DNA from 2 places in the Providencia sp. 6390 genome. Region 1 is predicted to be linked to the other one. Evidence: riboswitches for the same ligand, from Rfam matches in the RefSeq annotation. Region 1 holds a riboswitch; the other holds the start of a gene.
What was found. Region 1 has a riboswitch for manganese ahead of mntP (manganese efflux pump MntP). Riboswitches for the same ligand answer to the same signal wherever they lie in the genome.
Positions count from the first base shown of each region.

Region 2: another riboswitch for manganese. It lies ahead of AC3Z9T_RS05455 (manganese efflux pump MntP); the one in region 1 lies ahead of mntP (manganese efflux pump MntP).

Region 1 covers NZ_JBYVYL010000001.1:675,386-686,885, reverse strand. The annotation lists gene AC3Z9T_RS03350 (L-serine ammonia-lyase) at 1-1,094, shown strand, start outside; gene manX (PTS mannose transporter subunit IIAB) at 1,800-2,771, shown strand; gene AC3Z9T_RS03340 (PTS mannose/fructose/sorbose transporter subunit IIC) at 2,859-3,662, shown strand; gene AC3Z9T_RS03335 (PTS mannose transporter subunit IID) at 3,675-4,526, shown strand; gene AC3Z9T_RS03330 (DUF986 family protein) at 4,618-5,076, shown strand; yybP-ykoY riboswitch at 5,228-5,406, shown strand; gene mntP (manganese efflux pump MntP) at 5,413-5,997, shown strand; gene rlmA (23S rRNA (guanine(745)-N(1))-methyltransferase) at 6,045-6,866, opposite strand; gene AC3Z9T_RS03315 (hypothetical protein) at 6,978-7,175, opposite strand; gene AC3Z9T_RS03310 (hypothetical protein) at 7,447-7,833, shown strand; gene AC3Z9T_RS03305 (serine hydrolase domain-containing protein) at 8,050-9,372, opposite strand; gene AC3Z9T_RS03300 (GNAT family N-acetyltransferase) at 9,600-10,070, shown strand; gene AC3Z9T_RS03295 (GNAT family N-acetyltransferase) at 10,222-10,692, shown strand; gene AC3Z9T_RS03290 (phosphatase) at 10,872-11,500, opposite strand, start outside.
Region 2 covers NZ_JBYVYL010000002.1:73,772-85,271, forward strand. The annotation lists gene AC3Z9T_RS05420 (Dyp-type peroxidase) at 261-1,190, opposite strand; gene AC3Z9T_RS05425 (SDR family NAD(P)-dependent oxidoreductase) at 1,380-2,162, opposite strand; gene AC3Z9T_RS05430 (MerR family transcriptional regulator) at 2,239-2,592, shown strand; gene AC3Z9T_RS05435 (SgcJ/EcaC family oxidoreductase) at 2,605-3,045, opposite strand; gene ycaC (isochorismate family cysteine hydrolase YcaC) at 3,176-3,802, opposite strand; gene AC3Z9T_RS05445 (PhzF family phenazine biosynthesis protein) at 4,653-5,540, shown strand; gene AC3Z9T_RS05450 (hypothetical protein) at 5,693-6,085, shown strand; gene AC3Z9T_RS05455 (manganese efflux pump MntP) at 6,247-6,807, opposite strand; yybP-ykoY riboswitch at 6,814-7,001, opposite strand; gene AC3Z9T_RS05460 (Solitary outer membrane autotransporter beta-barrel domain) at 7,681-8,574, shown strand; tRNA gene AC3Z9T_RS05465 (tRNA-Ser) at 8,771-8,858, opposite strand; gene tusE (sulfurtransferase TusE) at 9,041-9,370, shown strand; gene AC3Z9T_RS05475 (acylphosphatase) at 9,382-9,663, opposite strand; gene hspQ (heat shock protein HspQ) at 9,883-10,206, shown strand; gene AC3Z9T_RS05485 (CoA-binding protein) at 10,432-10,845, opposite strand; gene AC3Z9T_RS05490 (methylglyoxal synthase) at 10,946-11,404, shown strand; gene helD (DNA helicase IV) at 11,443-11,500, opposite strand, start outside.

The sequences.
Region 1 (11,500 bases):
AGAAAACAGAAAAATTGCTGCTTGCCAATGGCACCCATACCGTGGACTTCCCACGCGAAGGTGGCATGAATTTTCGTCACGACAACCTCCCACTGCATGAAAATGGTATGACCATTCATGCGTTTGCAGGTAACGATGAAATTTATACGAAAACTTACTACTCTATCGGTGGTGGTTTTATTGTTGATGAAGAGCATTTCGGCCAGTCAGCTCTAGACAGTAAACCAGTATCTTACCCGTACAAATCAGCTGAAGAATTGTTACTCAACTGCAAAAAATCAGGTCTATCTATTTCAAGCTTAATGATGAAGAATGAACTTGATCTTCATACTAAAGAAGAGATTGATGCCTACTTTGCTGACGTTTGGAAAACAATGCTGGCTTGTATTGAGCGAGGATTAAACACCGAAGGTGTTTTACCTGGACCTCTGCGTGTACCACGTCGTGCACCAGCACTTAATCGCCTTGTCACCTCATCAAGTAAGCTGTCTAATGACCCAATGAACGTTGTTGACCTTATCAACATGTTCGCATTAGCTGTAAATGAAGAAAATGCGGCAGGTGGTCGTGTTGTGACGGCACCAACCAATGGTGCTTGTGGTATTGTTCCTGCGGTACTTGCATACTACAACCATTGTATTGAGCCTGTTACACCTGAACTGTATACACGCTACTTCCTCGCATCGGGTGCTATTGGCATTCTTTATAAGATGAATGCGTCAATTTCAGGTGCAGAAGTTGGTTGCCAAGGTGAAGTTGGTGTTGCTTGTTCAATGGCAGCAGCAGGTCTTGCTGAACTGTTTGGTGCTAGCCCTGAGCAAGTGTGTATTGCCGCTGAAATTGGAATGGAACACAACCTAGGTCTAACCTGTGACCCTGTTGCAGGGCAAGTTCAAGTACCTTGTATTGAGCGTAACGCAATCGCATCAGTTAAAGCGGTTAATGCGACCCGTATGGCACTACGCCGTACCAGTGAGCCTCGCGTTTCTCTTGATAAAGTTATTGAAACTATGTATGAAACAGGTAAAGACATGAACGCAAAGTATCGTGAAACATCTCGTGGTGGTTTAGCGATTAAAGTTCAATGCGATTAATATGCCAATCGCATAATTTACACTCTAAATAATTCGAGATGCAGGTAGGCGGCTCGACAACCCTGCACTTTGATGTATGACGAGTATAGTCATTCAACGCCGTGAATCCCATCATAATAACGGGTTCCACGGCGTTTTATTTTGATAACAATTTCATCATTGTTATCAATTAAAAAATAACTATTGTTTGTTTTTTATTCTACTTTATTCATTTTTTATTTTTTTAACGAAAACTTAATTAAATCGTTACTAAAATGACTCGATGATAAAATAATCTTTTTTTAGAACTTCCTACTGCTGAAACGTGTCATATTTTGCTTAATTTTTCGCCTTTTTTCTTCTAATGTTAAATTAATTGTTCTTTATTTGTTACCGATAACAGAACTTTCCACCAACAAAAACTTATTAATCGATGCATAATATTCACATAATCAATATACTCAATAAATATGTGCATATTATTTGAAATAACATGTATGTTTTTAATTTTCTGACGCAAAACAAGTTTTTACGTTAATGCAAAATGTTATGCTACCTACACTGACTCTATTAGTTAGTAAATTAACAGTTTGCTAACTGAAATAAATAGAGTGAATTTATTCAGCTAAAATTATCAATATAGTTTTCTATTTAGGAGGGTTAATTAAGCTGATTCGATTTTGATCTAATGTGTCATTCCGTTCGATCTATAAAGAGGGAATTCAAGTGAGTATAGCTATTATGATTGGGACTCACGGTGTGGCAGCAGAGCAACTTCTGCGCACGACCGAAATGTTGATTGGCGAGCAGGAAAATGTCTCGTTTATCGACTTTGTACCAGGGGAAAATGCTGACACCCTGTTTGATAAATATACCGCCAAGCTTGCTGGTTTAAATACCACCGAAGGTGTCCTATTTTTGGTCGATACTTGGGGAGGCAGTCCATTTAATGCCGCCAGCCGTATTGTCAATGATCAAGACAAATATGAAATAGTCACTGGCGTTAATGTGCCGATGCTAGTCGAAACATTTATGTGCCGTGATGACAATCCTTCAATGGAAGAGTTAGTTTCTGTTGCCCTCGAAACTGGCCGTGGGGGTATTCGTGCATTAAAACTGAAAGAGCCTGAAACAACTCCAGTTGCTGCACCAGCGCCGGTTCAACAACCTGCAACTGTACAAACAGTCACTGCAGGCCCAGGTGAGCATATGGTGATCGCCCTTGCTCGTATTGATGACCGTTTGATCCATGGCCAAGTTGCGACTCGTTGGACAAAAGAAACCCGTGTAAAACGTATCATTGTTGTTAGCGATGAAGTGGCTAAAGACGAAGTTCGTTCTACACTACTTAAACAGGTTGCGCCTCCGGGAGTCACAGCTCACGTTGTTGATGTTGCTAAATGTATTCGTGTTTATAACAACCCTAAATATGCGGGTGAGCGCGTAATGCTGTTGTTTACTAACCCAACTGACGTAGAGCGCCTTGTTGAAGCAGGGGTAGATATCACCTCTGTTAATATTGGTGGTATGGCATTCCATGAAGGCAAAACTCAAGTAACCAATGCAGTATCAATTAATCAAAAAGATATTGATGCTTTTAATTATCTGAACAGTAAAAATATTGAGTTGGAAGTCCGTAAGGTCTCCTCTGACAGTAAAGTTCAGATGATGGATTTGATTAAAAAATTAAAAAATTAGTTTTAGTTAGGTCGTTAATTTTATTGAATTTTAACCATTACTCGAAAACAGATTTACCAAACTCGTTTGGTTACAGGAGATTAAACAATGGAACTTACCGTTGTTCAAATAGTACTGGTTTTCATCGTTGCCTGTATCGCAGGTATGGGTTCTATCCTCGATGAATTCCAGTTCCATCGCCCGCTCGTTGCCTGTACGCTTATCGGTATCGTTTTGGGAGACATGAAAACCGGTATCATCATTGGTGGTACACTTGAAATGATCGCATTAGGTTGGATGAATATCGGTGCTGCGGTTGCTCCAGATGCCGCCCTCGCCTCAATTATTTCAACCATCCTGGTTATTGCTGGGGGTCAAAGCATTGGTGCAGGTATTGCCATTGCGATCCCACTAGCAGCAGCTGGCCAAGTGTTGACCATTATCGTACGTACTGTCACAGTTGCGTTCCAACACGCAGCAGACCGAGCCGCGGTCAATGGTAACCTTGCAGCAATTAGCTGGATCCACGTTTCTGCATTAATTCTACAAGCAATGCGTATCGCCATTCCTGCTCTGATCGTTGCTCTATCTGTCGGTACTTCAGAAGTCAAACAAATGTTAGACGCTATCCCACCGGTGGTGACTGATGGTCTGAATATTGCCGGTGGTATGATTGTTGTTGTGGGTTATGCAATGGTCATCAATATGATGCGTGCTGGCTACCTGATGCCATTCTTCTACTTAGGTTTTGTTACTGCGGCATTTACCAACTTCAACCTTGTTGCTCTGGGTGTTATCGGTGCAGTTATGGCTATCCTGTATATCCAACTTAGTCCGAAATATAACAAGTCCCAAGTGGTTGTCACTCAGGGTAATGGCAGTAACAACAACCTTGATAATGAATTAGACTAGGAGGATCGCACAATGGTAGATACAACAAACCCAACAGCGAAAAAGCTAACTCAAAGTGATGTCCGCGCTGTCTTCTTACGTTCTAACCTGTTGCAAGGTTCTTGGAACTTCGAACGTATGCAAGCTCTCGGTTTCTGTTATTCGATGGTACCGGTGATCCGTCGCCTTTATCCAGAAAATAATGACGACCGTAAACAAGCGATTAAGCGTCACCTCGAATTCTTCAACACCCATCCCTACGTCGCAGCTCCTGTATTAGGCGTAACAATGGCGATGGAAGAACAACGTGCAAACGGTGCCGACATCGACGATGGTGCAATTAACGGTATCAAAGTCGGTCTAATGGGACCATTAGCGGGTGTTGGTGATCCTATTTTCTGGGGTACTGTGCGTCCCGTGTTTGCTGCTCTCGGCGCAGGTATTGCAATGACAGGTAGCCTGCTGGGCCCTATCCTGTTCTTTGTACTGTTTAACCTTGTTCGCTTATTAACGCTCTATTATGGCGTTTCTTACGGTTATAAAAAAGGTGTCGATATTGTTCAAGATATCGGCGGTGGCTTCCTGCAAAAATTAACTGAAGGTGCATCAATACTCGGTTTATTTGTTATGGGGGCCTTGGTGAATAAATGGACCCACGTTGATATTCCTGTCATCGTTTCGAGTATCGAGAATCCAGCCACAAAAGTGATGGAAATCAAAACGGTTCAAGATATTTTAAATGACTTGATGCCTGGTTTGGTGCCTTTATTGCTGACCTTTGCATGTATGTGGCTGCTTCGCCGTAAAGTTAACCCACTGTGGATCATTATTGGCTTCTTTGGCCTTGGTATCCTTGGTGCTTGGTTGAAGTTCTTAGCGCCGTAATGAATTGTAATTAATTGAAATGGGAGGTTGCAGCCTCCCATTTTTACTTTTAAGCTCTCTAGCATTGTTTACTTAGCCAAGGGCACTCAAAATGACCTTAAATGATTCCATACTGGCCATTATTATTTTATTGATGCTGCTGTATGCAATTTATGATGAATTTATCCAGAACCTGCTCAAAGGAAAAACACTTTTAAAAGTTAATCTCAAGCGTAAACACCGTGCCGATGCTATTATTTTTATTGTGTTAATCTGTATTGTCATTTACACCAACATTTCTCGACATGGCAGTATGTTAACCACTTATTTATTGATGGTTACTATTTTGATGTCAGTATATTTAGCTTTTATTCGCACACCAAAATTATTTTTTAAACAAAAAGGATTTTATTTCGCCAATACATTTATATTATTCGACAGAATTAAAACAATGAATTTATCTGAAGATGGTATTTTAATCGTTGGTTTAGAGCATAAAAAAATCCACATTCAAGTTTCTCAACTTGATGATTTGCAAAGAATATACGAATTTTTTATCAATCATAAATAATTGTTAAATATATTCACATTAATATTGAGGTTAATTGACGTTTAAATTAACCTCAATTTTTAAATTATTGAAAATGACAATTATTATCAACAAAAATTAATAGCCACATTAAATTAAGTGTTGTCTTTAAAATAAATTGTGATATCTTTCGAACCACGTCATTGGGGAGTAGCCTGTTCTGGAAGTATATCCAGAATGTCCGTGTCAACATACTCGTTTGCATTTTAAACGTGGTACGGACGCCATCTTGGTTGGCAAGACCATAGACACATGAATAAGCCTTTTGGTTGGGGGTAATTCATGTGTATATGGATGCACCCAACCGAGGTTTATGTTATGAGTTTTTACGCCACTCTAATTTTAGCACTTGCTCTTTCTATGGATGCATTTGCTGTCGCTATCTGCAAAGGTGCAGTACTGCACAAACCCCGCTTTAAAGAGATCCTCCGCACTGGTTTTATCTTTGGTTTTATCGAAGCAATAACACCGATTATTGGTTGGGCAATTGGCATTTTAGCAAGCCAATATGTTATTCGTTGGGATCACTGGATCGCTTTCGCCTTACTGTTTGTTTTAGGCTCTCGCATGATTTGGCAAGGTATCAAAGCAAAAAAAGAAGATGAATGCTGCGCTCCTGCATCCCGTAATAGTTCTATGAGCTTAGTGCTTTCAGCTATCGCCACTAGCCTTGATGCAATGGCTATTGGCCTTGGTTTAGCTTTTTTACAAGTTGATATCGTGCATACCGCTATGACCATAGGTTTAATGACAATGATTATGGCAACTATCGGTATGATGATTGGCCGTTATGTTGGCCCCCTACTTGGCAAAAAAGCAGAAATTGTTGGTGGTGCTGTACTGATTGGTATTGGTTTTAATATTTTATTTGAACATCTCGAACTGTTTATGTATAGCGCATAATGAATAGATTGTCGGCTCCTGTATTTATTGCAGGAGCCTATTTATTATTATTCAATTAATTCATATACGCGGATCATAAAGTCAGCAGTATAATCTTGAACCTCTGATTGTTTTAATGCCTGTTTAACTTCTTCACTCGCTCGCCAAGCAAAAGGCGTCATTTGTAATAATTCAAATGCTTCTTGACCTGTTAATGACATTACATAATTTAAATTAAGTTCATCTAACAATTTAAATTGAGGTAATAGCTCTTCTTTTAGAGGATGTAATTTGACTTCACTATAGATAAGTTGTTTTAGTTCTTGTAGATGTTTAGGTGCAGGAGTCACCGTCACTAAAATCCCGCTATTTTGCAACACTCTAGCCAACTCTTCTGCCTTACATGGGGCATAAATACGCACAATCGCACTAATGCTACGCTCAGAAAAAGGCAATCGATGACTTGAAGCCACACAAAAGTTAACGGATGGATAGCGCTTTGCGGCATAACGAATAGCTGCTTTTGAAACATCTAATCCATAAACAATGGGTAAAAAATTCGGTTTTGCAAGCTGCCGCATAAAGTAATCAGTGTAGTAACCTTCGCCGCAGCCTATATCTAACAATGAGCCGTTCTGCTCAGGAAAATATTGGCTCAGCCTATCTGCAACTAATTGACGCATTTGGTCATAATGACCCGCATTTAAAAATTGCCGACGCGATTGCATCATTTCAGCGCTATCACCCGGATCTTTAGAACGTTTGTGTTGAACAGGCAATAAGTTAACATAACCTTCTTTTGCACAATCAAACTGATGATTATTTGTGCATTTCAAACTCTGGTTGTGTTGTATTAAGGGATGAAAACATAGAGGGCATTGGTAGTTCATAAATGATATATCGTTATAAATAATATTGAGTATACCATAGAGATGCAGCGCCACGGGCAATATATTTCCCATGGCACTGATACGTGTGACAAGCTCTAACGCAGCTAAGCGTTATGCTTTAGAGGACTCGGCTGATGTTTTCTTTTCGAGCGTAGTATGCGCTTTCGTTTTACCTGCTGAATGTACTTTACTACTTTTTTGTGTTTTCACAGTTGGAGCCGCTTGCTCACTTTTTACTGTGCTTGCTGCTAATGCCGAACCAGAAATAGCTAATGACAATACAGTTGCGATTGCTAAAAACTTTTTCATTCTAAGTACCTTCAGATTTATTTAAGCAAGGATGTTCTTGCAACACTAATAAATCATATTTAATGAATACTTCACAATAGGACAAATTTAAAGTTTTATAAATTTTTTATAGGTTATTTATGGATAAGTATTTATTCACTTTGTTGATGGTTCATTTACTTTTTTAACATACAACATTAATAAATATTAAATGAAGCACTCTTCTCTCACTTTTCACCTTCTATGGGTGACTTATTTATGACATTATTTTAATTTTCATGGAGAGAAAACAATGAAACGTTTATTTTTAATCTTTATCATTATCCCGCTGTTAGGATTTTCTAATTTTAACATTGAAAATCAAAACCTTGAACAAAAAGAAGGCTTAGACACATTTCTAAACAAGATGCAATATTCGGCCTATTCACCTGTAATTCCATATAATAAAACCAGATTTGAAGCAGAATTCATTGACAGTCAAAATAAATTCAAAAATACATTTTTGTTCGGTATAAAACCGACCAAAACATTTAATGCTGGTGAATTTTTACAAACATTAACAGCTATCACAGTATTTAATGCAGAAGCAGAAAAAAGTAACAAATGGAACAATAGTGAGCATAAAGATAAAGAGCTAAAATTTAGATTAAACAGTGATCTGCCCTGCTGCTTTTATTAACGGGTATGATTAAAATAAAAAACCTGCCATTAATGACACTTTAATTGGCAGGTTCTATAAAAATAACCACTATACTCGTCATACTTCAAGTTGCAGCGCTTTTTGTTGAGGTAGATGTGACTACGCTCACTCGCACCAGTCACCTACTTATGTAGGCTCATAGTGACTCATTCGCTTGTCGCCTAGCTGCACCTCGAATTATTTAGAGTATACAAATTAATGAGTTGTTTTATTTAATTGATTGTTAATTGCATTAAACATTAAAGATGCTTCAAGTGGCTGGCCATCTTCTGCTGGATGAGCAACAGGCCATGTGGACCATTGGACAATCACTAATTGTTCCTTTGGGTTTACAACGATGATTTGTCCAAAGATCCCCAATGCCCATAATGTATTGTGACTATCTAAGCCTTGTTTAGGCTCTATATTATGCATTTTTTGTGGAACACTATTATTCCACCATTCAAAGCCATATATTCCTTCAGGATAGCTTGGGTTGACTGAATTTTTTGCCTGTACCCAATTTTTTGACTCACTAAGCCAGTTAGACGGTAGCGTTTGTTTACCGTCCGCTAACACACCATTTTCTGCAAAAAATAACCCAAACTTCCCCCAATCCTCAAGGGTTGCATTAAAACCATGCGCGCCAGTGTTATGCTTACCCAGCTCATAGCTTTGCCATACACCATCACTTGTCATGCCATATGGCTGCCAAATTTTAGTTTCCAAATATTTAGCCAGAGAAGTTCCTGTCGCTTTTTCTAGAGTATCCCCTAGCAACCATGCTCCACCTGAATTATATCGCCATACTTCTCCCGGTTTTGCATAAGATTGACGTATTGGATCAACAACCAATTTTTGCACACAGGAATATATCTGCGGGTTAGCTTCGCATTCAGTCATCTTAGCAAAATCAGAGTTAAGATTTTCATAATCCTCCCCCCATTCCACGCCCGATGTATGCTGCAATAATTGTTTTATGGTCACATTTTCCCATGCTGTTCCTTTGACACTTGGATTATATTTGACAATAGCATCGTCTAACGAAGTAATTTTACCTTCTTGTAATGCAATTCCAACCAGTGTAGAAACAACCGATTTACCCACAGAGCGCGAGGTCCATAATGTTTCTGCCGTATTCCCTTTACCGTAGTACTCAAATACTATCTTTCCTTTTTTAATTACCATTAAGGCAACAACATCATTACGCTTAATATAGTCGTCTAATTTGTAAGTCATACCTTTTATTTGATAAGTTACATTCTCTAAGTTTTGAATTTCTCTAACCAATGATTTCGGACTAGTAGCATGAAATACATCACCTGGGTAAGAGCGATAATCATTGCGAAAACCCAATAGGCGCTCTTGCTGATCCCAAGTCAACATATCTTTGACATTGGGATATGAGCTATCTATAGGCTGAGGACACTTAGCCAGTGCAGGTACATTACATTCATTGCTAACTTGATTTGCATAACTTGTTATTGATGTAAAAACTAAAGCCGAAAGCAAACATAAACTTGTTCTATATTTTTTCATGGATTGACCTTTTATGATGATAACAACCTGCTATTTTTTTATTGTCAAAACTATATTAACGTTAGTTTTTAATAGCGCTATCGACCAAAAAGATGAGGTATTTCTTCAATCCAATATTTCTATCACTAAGAAATTAGTTTTATTGCCTATTCGTAGAATATAAATTGTTTTTAACCTAATAATTTGGTTTGATAATTCAATAAATTCATCATTATTGAGGGTATTGAATGAGAATTAGATTAGCCACTGAGGCGGAAGCTGAATATCTTTGGTTTATTCGTAATCAAGCCATTCGCGTAGGCTGCCAACAAAGCTTTGATGCAAAGGTGATCGCTGCATGGACTCCAGATCACATGCCTGAAAACTATCGTTTGATGGTCAGAGACAATCCATTCTTTGTTGCTGTAAATGAGCACAATGAAGCTATCGCTACAGGTTTCTTAAACCTAAAAGAAAATAGTGTCGATGCTATTTTTACTTTACCTGAATATATGGGTTATGGTGCTGCGGGTTTAATTATGGAAGCAATTAAGAAAGAAGCGCTACACCGTAATATTAAACAATTAACGTTAGAGTCTACGCCTAATGCAGAGGTTTTTTATCAGAAGCATGGCTTTATATCACAAGGTCAAGGCAACTACTATTCAGCATTAGCAGGTGCTTATTTACCTTCTATTAAGATGACCATATCCCTCTAGCTAAAATTAATTAAACTTTACATTTTTAAACTTTAAATTAATGCGTCAATATTTATTATTTAGTTATAAAATATATCTATCATTTTGAATTGCATGTTAGTTTCCTTTCTGATTTGATAATAATCACCCTCAATAAAAAAGAGTTAAAATAATGAAAGTAAGGCTTGCTGTAATATCAGAAGCAGAAAGACTTTGGTTTATAAGAAATCAAGCAATTCGAGTTGGTTGCCAAGAAAGTTATGGTAAAGACATTATTAAAGCATGGACACCCGATATAATGCCGGATTTTTATCGTGAAAATATAGTTGAAAACCCTTCATTTGTTGCGGTAAATGATAATGATGAACCAATTGCTACAGGCTTATTCAATGTCAAAAAAAGTATGTTTGATATTATTTTCACTTTACCTGAATATTTTAAAACTGGTGCTAGTAGCCTGATCATAAACACGCTAAAGCAAGAAGCTAAAAGACGTAATGTTGAACAGATAATGATAAAAGCACTGTTGAATGCTGAAACATTTTATCATCGACATGGTTTCGTCTCGATAGGCCATGTTAACCATTATTCAGTGCTTGTTGGTAAAGATATCCCTTGTATGGGTATGGTGTTATCATTATAACTTGAGCATATACAATCGTCATACTTCGAGTTGCAGCGCTTTACGTTGAGGTATAGGACGACACTCACTCGCGCCAGTCACATACCTTTAGCGACTCATTCACTTGTCGCCTATCTGCAACTCGAAATATTTAGAGTATAAGCCGTTCAGTCTCTCGTACACTGAACGACAATATTTAATTAAAAATGATCAAATTCAGGTATTGGCTTACGTCCATGCGATTCTAAAAAGTCCAATACTCGGCGAGGTGAAACATTTAAAATTTGTTCTTGAGGGAAAGCGATCGACTTTAACATTTCAACGACTTTATCAAAATTCCCTAAATAACCTGCATAATGAGAATCAGAACCCAGTGAGACCCAGCCTCCTGCTTTTTTAACTGCCTTAGCAATGGCTAAACAATTCGACTCACTACCAACTCTAGAATGTAAAAATGATGAATTATTCATTTCTAGTGCGACATTATTTTCTTTTGCCGCTTGAGCAACCGCCGTAATATCAATTGGATATTTAGGATTACCTGGATGAGTAATAATTTGCACTTTACCACTACGGATAGTCGCAATCATCGCTTCAGTATTATCGGCTAAACTTTGGGGTGCTAATACAGGCTCATGAAACCCAGCTAAAATAATGTCTAACTGACGATCCATTTTATCATTACAATCAATTTCGCCCTGTTGGTTTTTAATATTTGCTTCGATTCCATACAACAAGCCCACACCATTAACAATACGCGGTAAGATTGGCATATTGGCAAAATGCCACTGATGAGGAGCATCTTCCATATCAGGGCCATGATCAGTAA
Region 2 (11,500 bases), on a different contig from region 1:
ATAGCATTGCCTCTATAAAAACATGTTGCCTAATCAATTGCAAAATTTTCTGATGATTATCTCATCAGTTAACGCCCATCAAATGACAAAAAGGACATTGACCTAACGAAATTGAAGATTGATTAAGTTTGATACTCTAAATAATTTGAGGTCAGCTAAGCAACGAGTGAATGGAGGGGTCAGCAACACTGCGAATGTATTGATACAAAAGCTTGTTCCGAGGCTATAAATAGCGTCGGAACAAAGTGATCGTCGATTATTTATTCGATATCATCTAACATCGCTGGTGATGGAACGAAAAATAATGTTCCTGTAACCGCTGTGCTGTATTTTAACAATTCGTCAGTTGCACCATTTTCACTGCCAAGAAACATGCTTTCCAACATACGGCGAGTAGTTGAAAAATATCTTGCATAACCAATAAAGTAAGTACCATATTCCTTCTTAGAAGGATTAGAAAACGGCATATTTGCACGAACAATTTTCAGATCACCACCATGTTCATCTTTAATGTTAGTCACAACATTATGCGAACTCGGTATTTTTTGCTCGTCCGTCAATTCCACATCATTAAACTTATGACGACCAATCACCTTTTCTTGTTCTTCCACACTCAAATTTTGCCATGCTGTCATGTCATGAATGTATTTTTGAACAAACGCATAACTACCACCAGCAAATTGCTGATCTTCATCACCAATAACGGCATAATCGATACGTTCGTCTTCCATTTCAGGGTTTTCGGTTCCATCAACAAAACCGATAATAGAGCGCCCATCCATATAACGGAACCCATGAACTTCATCGACATGAGTGACCACGCCATCAAGTTGCTGGCTAATAATAGAAGCTAGCTCATAGCAAGCAGAGACATTTAAGGCTCGAATGTGAAAAAACAGATCACCTGGTGTAGAAACTGCTGTATGGCGGCTGCCTTTTATTTCTTTAAAAGGCGTGAGTTGTTGCGGCTTAGCTAATTGAGGAAAGAGACCTTCCCATGCATCAGCACCAAACCCCATCACGCAGCTGGTTTCAAGCGCAGGGAAACGTGTTCTCATGCTACGAATTAAACCCGATAAGTTATTACAAAACGAGATAAGTTGTTCACGGTGCTTCTGTTTATCAACAATATTGAAAACGAGGAAATATGAATTTTCTCCCGGAGTTTTGGTGACATCTTGATATTTCATAGGGGTTATACCTTTTTCCGTTATTTTTCATTTTCATGATAATGACCCACTATAATACAATGAGTAGCCAACTTCATTGATATTAACCATTTAATCGGTAATACCTCCCCCAAAACCAAAAAAGACATTCTTATTTGGAATAAATAGTAAACATCGTCTGATTTATTATTCAGGCGATGTCTATGTTAACTATATTTTCTGATTAAACTGACTATTATATGCATTCGGCATTTTGCCTTCAGATAATTGGAAACTAAAACTTTCCCTATCCACATAGCCAGTCATACTGTCGGAATCATAGAGCGCCATTGCAAACTCAGCCAATTGATCACTAGTATGATATGTTCCAAATGAGGCATCATAATCATAGTATTCAATATTGTTTGCCACCTGCCCAAACTCTGTTTTTGTGGCTGCTGGCGCTAAAACCTTAGCTTTTAACTGTGCTCCTTCAGCAATAAGTTCTCTTGCCAAACCTTCGGTAAAACTACTAACAAAGAACTTAGTAGCACAATAAGTCACCGCTGTGGGAACAATGGTATAACCTCCTGCTGAACTGACATTGATTAATTGAGCTCCTGCAATATCACGATAGTCATTTACATATAAACTCGATAAAATAACCAACGATTGAATATTCACATTAAGCATCATTTGAACATTATCAATCGGCTGGCTTGGGACTGAGCCGTAATAGCCCACCCCTGCATTATTCACCCACACTTGTATTTGATAATCAGCTAGTGAATGATAAAGGGCTATTGCTTGTTCCGTAAAAGATAAATCACACGCCTTAATCACCACCTCAATATCTGAGCTTATATTCGCTATCTCACCCTTTAATTCTGCCAACAAGCTCTCTCGACGAGCAACAGCAATAATATTCATTCCTTTTTTCGCGAATGCTTTAGCCATTGAACGACCAATTCCTGAACTGGCACCAGTTATCACTGCATAATGTTGTTGTTTCATGTTATCCCCCTTTGATACAGTCACTAGGAAGATAAAAGATAGAGTTAACTCTAGGTCAACACTTTTTGGAAAATAAATGAACTATACTATCGGCGAATTTGCACATTTAACCGGTTTTAGCATACACACCCTACGTTACTATGAAAAAGAAGGCATATTAAAACCCGCCAGAAGGGATAATAACCATCGTTTCTATTCCAGCCGTGACGTTGAATGGATGAAATTTATTGTTCGCCTGAAAGAAACCGGTATGCCCTTAAAAGAAATCAAACAATATGCAAGCTTAAGAGAGCTTGGCGATGAAACGGCGCAACAAAGAATGGATTTACTGGTTAAACATTATGACCATTTAGAACAGCAATTAGTCACGCTAAATGATCACCTAGCCAATTTAAAATTAAAAATTCATCATTACCAAAAGTTAATATGACCACGATAATATCTAGCTGATTTTCGCTATTTCACGTAACACAACTTGTCCTGTGTACGGATTGACTAGCGTCACATTTTCAAGCGCTCTGAACAGCCAATGGTCACCCTGTTTGATTAATATTGCGAGGATCACAGTATCTACCTCGTGAGGCCCTACAGGATGAGCGGCTCCAGCGGCTAAACGACTCCAAAAATGGATAGCAACCACGCCCTCACTAAGGGGAATGACATCAATTAATTCATTTTTCAGGGTTGAGTCACTATAAATAGTTTCATGAATAGGAGCATGAAGTTCAACTATGTCTTTAACACCTTTAACATAGTGGTCAAAACGATTCACAAAAGTCGCATCTGGGTGAAATAAAGCCGCAAACTCAGCCATATTATGATTATTCCATGCTGATGCAAAAAGCAATGGAGCATCTTCAATCGTTGTTATTTGATAATTCATTGACAAGTCCTAAGCTAGTCTCATATGCGAATAATAAACATAACCGACTGTGACTCATCAGCCCATAATTTTATGATAAAACCCTGCAAACTTATCGTTCACAGGGCTAATAAAGAGTAATTAGATCACGCTATTTTTTTGCAGTTAAAATATCATAGCTAGTCATTAAGTTACGATAATCTGGAATATGGTTTGAGAACAACGTTCCTAATCCAGTAATATCATTACGCCAATCACGATGCAGTTCACACGCAGCAGCAAACCACCCCATCATTTGGGCCCCCGCATTGGACATTCTATCCCATGCAGAATCACGAGTGATTTCGTTAAACGTTCCTGATGCATCGGTGATGACAAATACTTCATAACCTTCTTCTAATGCTGATAATGCAGGGAAAGCCACACATACCTCGGTTACCACACCCGCAATAATCAGCTGTTTTTTGCCTGTTGCTTTAACCGCTTTAACGAACTCTTCATTATCCCATGCATTGATTTGCCCTGGGCGTGGAATATAAGGTGCATCAGGGAAGGTTTCTTTTAACTCAGGAACCAATGGACCATTAGGGCCATTTTCAAATGAAGTCGTTAAAATAGTTGGTAATTTAAAATATTTTGCTAAATCTGCAAGCGCTAATACATTGTTTTTAAATTTATCAGGATCTTGATCACGTACCAACGATAATAACCCAGCCTGATGATCAACTAATAAAACGGCGGCATTATTTTTATCAAGTCTATTATATTTAAAACTCATTTTGGCAACTCCTCGTGATTAATGTCTTTCAAACTACAATTTTATTTAAAATGATAATTATAAAAATATGAGCAATTCACTAAAACAAATCAAATAATAAAACCCATTAATAAATCAATCTTATTACTGAATATATGATTCACTCTTGAATTTAATATTAACCTAGTATTACATTTATTCAATTTAAAACATTTGCTTTAAGGATCCAAAAAAATTGAAGTTCTTTATTCATGAGATTAATCATAATCATTACCCACTTTAAGCGTTTAACCGCCATTTAATTATCATATCTTTTGTCAATAGCCTGAAACCAATGAAATATTAAAATTAGACTTTATTACCATACTGTTAATAAATCATCTAACACAATGATTTATTAATTAAAATACTAATTAAATCAATAGACTCAGTGTCTTTTGGCAGCTTTTTTTAAATAGGTAAAAAAGAAACTTAATACCGCTAAGACCGTTAGCATAATCTCAAGAAAAATGTATAACTCAACAAAGTTGGAAAGTTTTTTTATGGTATATCACAATAAATCCAATCTAAAAATGTTTAAATTTACGCTAATGAGACAAATGAAACACAATGATAGTGAGATGATTTTTTGTTTAAAAAGTGGTAAAAGGGTCAATCACTATGCAAACAATAAAAATTCGAGATGCAGCTAGGCACAAGTCAATGAGTCGTCAGGAGCATAGATAACTATGTGACTGGTGCGCGTGAGCCTAGTCACCATACTTCAACGCAAAGCGCTGCAACTTGAAGTATGACAAGTATAATCTATTAATTTACGATCAAACCTTACACACAGCTTACGCAATATCGGGCTACACCACGGGAAAAAACGATGCCAAACGCGACAGCATCTTTAGCTGAAAATGAAATCAAAGTATATCTTGTCAACTCATTCACTCGACATAATTCAGGTGGTAATCCCGCGGGAGTTGTTCTTTACCCACCGACACTAAGTCTCGAGCAAAAAATAACTATCGCTCGCCAAATAGGTTTCTCTGAAACCGCATTTGTTTATGCAGGAAAAGATACCGATTTCGACGTAGAGTTTTTTACCGCCGAAGGTGAAGTCGATTTTTGCGGGCACGCAACATTAGCTGTTTTTTTTACTCTAAACTCATTAGATCTACTAATTTCTGGTAGTTACAAACAAAAAACTAAAGCTGGCATTCTTGATGTGACCATAACTCCTAGCACCATTGTTATGGAACAAACCTTACCTATTATGCGACAAGGCCCTGATGTTAACGATATTGCTGCCGCCTTCGGAGTAAATCCTAATATTATTACAGCGACAGGTTTACCCGTCATGATTGTCTCTACAGGGCTACCAGACATTATAGTTCCTGTGCAAACAGGACAATTAGACATCCTACACCCTAATCACCAAGCTCTCGCAAAACTAAGCAATGAATTCAATGCTATAGGCTTCCATGTATTTGAATTAAGTCGTGATCCATCTATTACAGCCCACTGTCGAAATTTTGCTCCGCTATACGGTATAAATGAAGAATCAGCAACGGGCAGTGCGAGCGGTGCTTTAGGATGTTACCTCGTAAAACATATTTTCCCCAATGAAACATCTTTTCAATTCGAGCAAGGCCGAGCTATGGCATGTTCTTCTTTGATCCAAGTAATAATCGATACACAAAAACAAGAAATTAGTCGAGTGAGAGTGGGTGGGCAAGCCACCATGATTGGCACAAAAAGAATTAAACTTTGAATGTTTTTTAAACAGCATATATAAATGAGGGACTCAACGGTGAGTATTGATATAAATATTGAAAACTCACTGTGTATATTCAATAGAAAGGTTAGATAAATAGAAAAATGATAAATACATACTATCTCTATATTCGAATTTGGCCTGACAAGATGGTTATTCGAGATGTCGAAAGACACTCTGAAATAACACAATTAGCTGATAGCCCTTTTACCACCAGCCGATTACTAGTAGGGGATATGCTACCTGCGGCAAAAACGCTGAAAAATGGCATAAATAAACTTTTGCCCCCTTTTTCTTTTTATCAACGTTTTTTTCCACCTAAATATGCGGTCATTATGCACCCAAAAGTCATGACAGAAGGTGGTTTGTCTTCCGTGGAAAAGAATGCATTTAGAGATTTGGCTACATTTATATGCACAAGTAAAAACAATGTTTCTATATATGTTTGTGAGCATTCAGAAGACCTAACGGATACTCAAATACTGGACGTATTAACTGGTGGCTTCAAAGAGATAAAACCAAACCAGAAAATTATCCAATAAGAACGCTATTTATTGGATAATTTTTCCAGATTAATGATTAACCCTTTATGGAATTACATCTATCTCTATATTCTTAGAGAAGTTAGCAAATATCCACTGGAATTTATGTATTAAACAAATTATGAATATCTTTTAACGATAACTCACTCATATTTTTGTCATTAAATATTTTCTAAAAAAATAAATAATCCGATACTGATTAATATAATCCCTGCAATAAGTTCCGTTTTTTTACCTAATACAGTACTAACGTGTCGCCCTGCCATAACACCAACAGTTGCCATTATCATGGTTGTTAAGCCAATAACAAATACTGCATGAATAATGTTTACCTCAAGAAATGCCAATCCTAAACCGACAGCCATCGCATCAATACTTGTTGCAACTGACGTTATAATCAAATTTAAATAACTATGCTTTTTCTTTTTCTCTTTTAACTCATCTTCTTTTGATATTAGGCTTTGGTAAATCATGTGTCCGCCCAACACAAATAATAGTCCAAATGCAATCCAATGATTCCATTGCATAACAAAATGGCTTGCACCAATACCAATAATCCAACCAGCTAATGGCATTAAAGCTTCAATTACACCAAAAACAACACCTGTTCTTAAAGCTTCTTTATAAGAGGGTCTATGAAGTGTTGAACCTTTGCATACAGCAACTGCAAAAGAATCCATTGATAAGGCAAAAGCGAGGACAAATAATGCATAAAAACTCATAACAAAGATCTCAGTCGGGAAATTCCATAGACATACGACTCCCCCCCCAACACATAGGTGAATAATATGTTTATGGTCTTGCTAACCGATTAAGGCATCCGTGCCATGAGCAAATAACGCTCAAGTATGTTGACACGAAATCTTAATAACTCATTGAATAGTTATTAAGCAAGCTACTCCCCATTTTCTGCGGCACGGAAGATAGCAATAAAAAAATATAAATACAACTTTATTTTTATTATTTAACTTACTGATAATGAAAATGATTTTTATTTAAAATAATCAGATCTAATCTGACTATAAATTATTGAATAGAGTTACACTATAACACATATATACTCTAAATAATTCAAGAGACCGGTAGGCAACAAGTGAATATAATCGGGGAGCATAGATAAACTACCTGACTTGGTAAGCGTAGCGTAGTCAACAGTCCTACAATTTGAAGTATGACGAGTATAAACTCACTAACATTAATTTATTTTATGTATTGCTAGTATTTTTATTTTAATAAACTTTTTAAGCCCTATACTGCTCTTATACTGCTCTAAAGTTAAAATAACGGTAATCATTATTTGATACTTATAAAAAACATAAAAAAACATTATCTAATTTCAAAAATAAACTATAATTCCTATCTAATTTGCTAGCACTCCGTAACAATCAATAGTGATTACCCAGTCTAATCTCGCCAATCATAAATTTTACTGGCTTTTACAAGTTTTTCCATCTCAATAACTATTACTATGAATATTTATTTACGTTATGTCGATACATAATTCAAATATGTGAAGATAGTTATTAGATAATCCCGATTATGAACGATTATAATATCATTACTAATACGTATAATTAGCCCATACTGGTACTATAATGAAACGTTCACTATCTATTTTCTTTTCTCCTTTTCTTGTTATGTTTTCACCTGACTCATTCAGTGATAAAGCCCTAACCGCGGGCTATGCAAAACTTATCGCTTTATCTTCGACCAATGATATTAGTGCTTCCACATTACACTCAGATGGCCTTGAGTACAGTAAATATTCATTACCTTATACCTTCAAAAATATTTATAATGAGGGGGATTACTCATTCAATATTCAAATACGAGGAAATTACCTTAAAGTAAAATCAGATGTCATAGATATTAATTCATCAAATACACTTCGTTCTCGCTGGAATATATTAAACCTAACAACATCCCCACAAATAACATATAATATAGATAAAAATTTAAGCTTAGAGGGTGAGATTGAACTTGGTTATTCAAACATGAAGAATAACTCATCTTTCCATGGTGAAGATGACATTAAGATAGGACTTCGTGAAGAAAAATTATTAGATTGGGATATAAACGCTGTAAATATTACCCCAAAAATAGGGATAGTAAATAAAAACACCTTAAACAATGGTAATAAAATTAAACTTCACATACATGTTTCCTATATGTTCATGGAAAGTGTTGGTAATAAAAGCGATATCAAAATAAACAATAACATAGGTACTTGGTCTACTGGTGGTGAATACACCATTACAAATGCATTTGCGATTAAAGATAATCCATTTGATATCATCGTCTCTAATGATATTGGCGGTTTTTACGGCAATAGTTATAGAGACCTTTCATTTGGCTTTATCAATAATACATCATTAGCGTTAGAAACACCGATAGACATTAATAACACAGAATTTAAAATAAAAATCGGATTAGGATATTTATATAGCGATAATGCGCATGGAATAACCGTTATTATAGGGATTAATTAAATATTATAATGGTCACCAGATCATACATTTACAATCTACTATCTGTACATTACCGTCTTTATTTGGCGGTATTTTTTTATTCGACTATCTAATCAGCAGTAATCAACGGGTGTATAGAGAATATGAAAACGAATGACATTGAATTGTTTGATTTATCTAAGATTGAAAAACCTTGGAGGATACAATGAAAATGAGATGGCGGAGGAGGAGAGATTCGAACTCTCGGATGGTTTCCCATCGGCGGTTTTCAAGACCGCTGCCTTCAGCCGCTCGGCCACCCCTCCGCAATGACGTGCACTATAAACATCTGTGCGTTCGATGTAAACCCCCTATTATACCAATTGCTATAAAAATAGGCACTTAGTGTGTTGATGGGCGAAATTATCAACATATCTAACGGGCTGCTTGGGTTATTGGCTATTTTTTGCTAAATTTGCTGTCTATTTTTGTTTAGGTTGAAATGTGTATGTTGCTTTTTAACGGTCAAGAAATTGAGACTGACTCTCAAGGCTACCTTATTGATAGCCAACAATGGAACGAAGCGCTTATCCCTCTTCTCGCAGAGCAAGAAAATATCACTCTGACAGAAGAACACCTTGAAATCGTCCGCTTTGTTCGTGCTTTTTATTTGGAATTTAATACCTCCCCTGCGATCCGCATGTTGGTTAAAGCTGTTTCTCAACAGTTTGGAGAGGAAAAAGGAAATAGCCGCTATTTATACCGACTATTCCCTAAAGGCCCTGCAAAACAAGCAACTAAGCTAGCAGGGCTTCCTAAACCCGTAAAATGCATCTAATTGCACAACAGTTAATAGCGGACTGAAAAATCCGCTATTTTATCAGTTTGCCAATTTTCGCTGAAATAATGGTCGATTTTTGCACCTGGGGGCCCACCTGCATTCAACCATTCCTCCACAAAACCAATATCCTGTTCAGAACCGCAAATGGCTAAAGTGACGCTTCCATCATCACGATTGCATACATAACCTTTGATACCATTTTGATTTGCCCAATGATAGGTTTGGTAACGAAATCCTACCCCTTGAACACGCCCATAGATATAAAATAAACGTCCGACTGTTGCTGTCATTTTTATCCCCCATTATCAGTACTCTAATTATTAATGTACTATTTATTACTGTTGTGTTTTTTTCATCGAACAGATAATCTGAGACTGAGGCACTGCTTTTCATGTTACATATAAGACAGTGTATTGCGTTATGAGTAATTGTCCATACATTGGCTTGAAAACGCGGAACACTGCCCAAATATAGAGTTATAGCATAAGCAAGGCTTTTAGGAGGTGGCTATGATGATCACCAGTAAATATGGGATAGGGCAACAAGTTAGGCATAAACTACTCGGCTACCTAGGTGTTGTCGTGGATGTTGATGCTGAATACTCGCTCGAGCAACCACATGATGACGACGATATTGCAGCAAATAGCGCATTACGTGATCTGCCTTGGTATCATGTTGTAATGGAAGATGATAATGGCGATGCAATTCATACCTATTTGGCAGAGGCCCAAATTACTTATGAAACTGCTGATGACCACCCAGAGCAACCCTCCATGGACGAATTGGCAGAATCCATTCGCTCACAATTACAAGCACCACGCCTGCGTAACTGATTATTACAACTTACAATAAAGCAAGCAGCGACATCGCTGCTTTATTAGAAGTTGTTGACGAAGTGGGATAAAAGCGTGGTTTTTCCCACTCCGTGTTATCAGCCGAAAATCAATAAATTAATTTTCCTCGTTTATTTCAAAACCCTTAACGACCGCCGACAAACAAAATACGTTTGTCAGCAGTCTGCAATAAAGCAGCGACATCGCTGCTTTATTGCTTATTGGCTACTTTTCTAGCCCTAACGCAGGGATCTCTTGTTTTGGACACAAATCCATGACAAATTGCATACCCGCGCCAAGTGCTATCTGCTTAGCTTCTTCGCTGATAACCCCTTTTTGCAGCCATAAAACTTTCGCGTTCACCTCAACCGCTTCATGAGCAACACCAACTGCCGCTTCTGCATTACGAAATACATCCACCATATCAATAGATTGTGGGATTTCACCCAATTTCGCATACACTTTTTGCCCTAATAGGGTTTGACCTGCCAATTTAGGGCTAACAGGGATCACGGTATAACCCTGCTCCAATAAATACTCCATCACTTCATAACTAGGACGATCTTTTTTATCGCTAGCACCAACCAGTGCAATCGTGTTAACGCTACGTAATATTTCTGCAATTTCTTGACTAGCCATCAAAATATCTCCCAAAATCAGTAAACTATTAACTCGCAATATGATATATCTGATGCCGTGTAGTGGCTCGATTGAGCCTCGCTAATTTTAAGGGAACTTCATGGAATCAACTACTCGTACAATAAAAACCCCTAAGAACATAGCTCTGGTTGCCCATGACCACTGTAAATCTTCACTACTCGCTTGGGCAACAAAAAATAGTGAACAACTTAAACCACATCAACTATTTGGAACAGGTACTACAGCTAAATTGATCACCCATCATACAGGCCTCAATGTAACAGGTATGCTAAGTGGCCCAATGGGAGGTGACCAACAAATTGGCGCCATGATCGCCGAACAAAAGATTGATGTGCTGATTTTCTTTTGGGATCCGTTAAACGCCGTGCCTCATGATCCTGACGTTAAAGCCTTATTGCGCTTGGCAACAGTTTGGAATATACCAGTGGCAACTAACCCTGCAACGGCTGACTTTATTATTACATCCCCTTATTTTAAGGACGAAATTGATGTTGTGATCCCTGATTACCAACACTATTTACAAGAACGCACAAAATAAACAGCTAAGGTGCCGACTCATATGTTCGGCACCATTCATTATGGTTTTTTCTGTCTAGGAACACCAAGTTGCCTCAATGTTTCAACAAACTCAGAA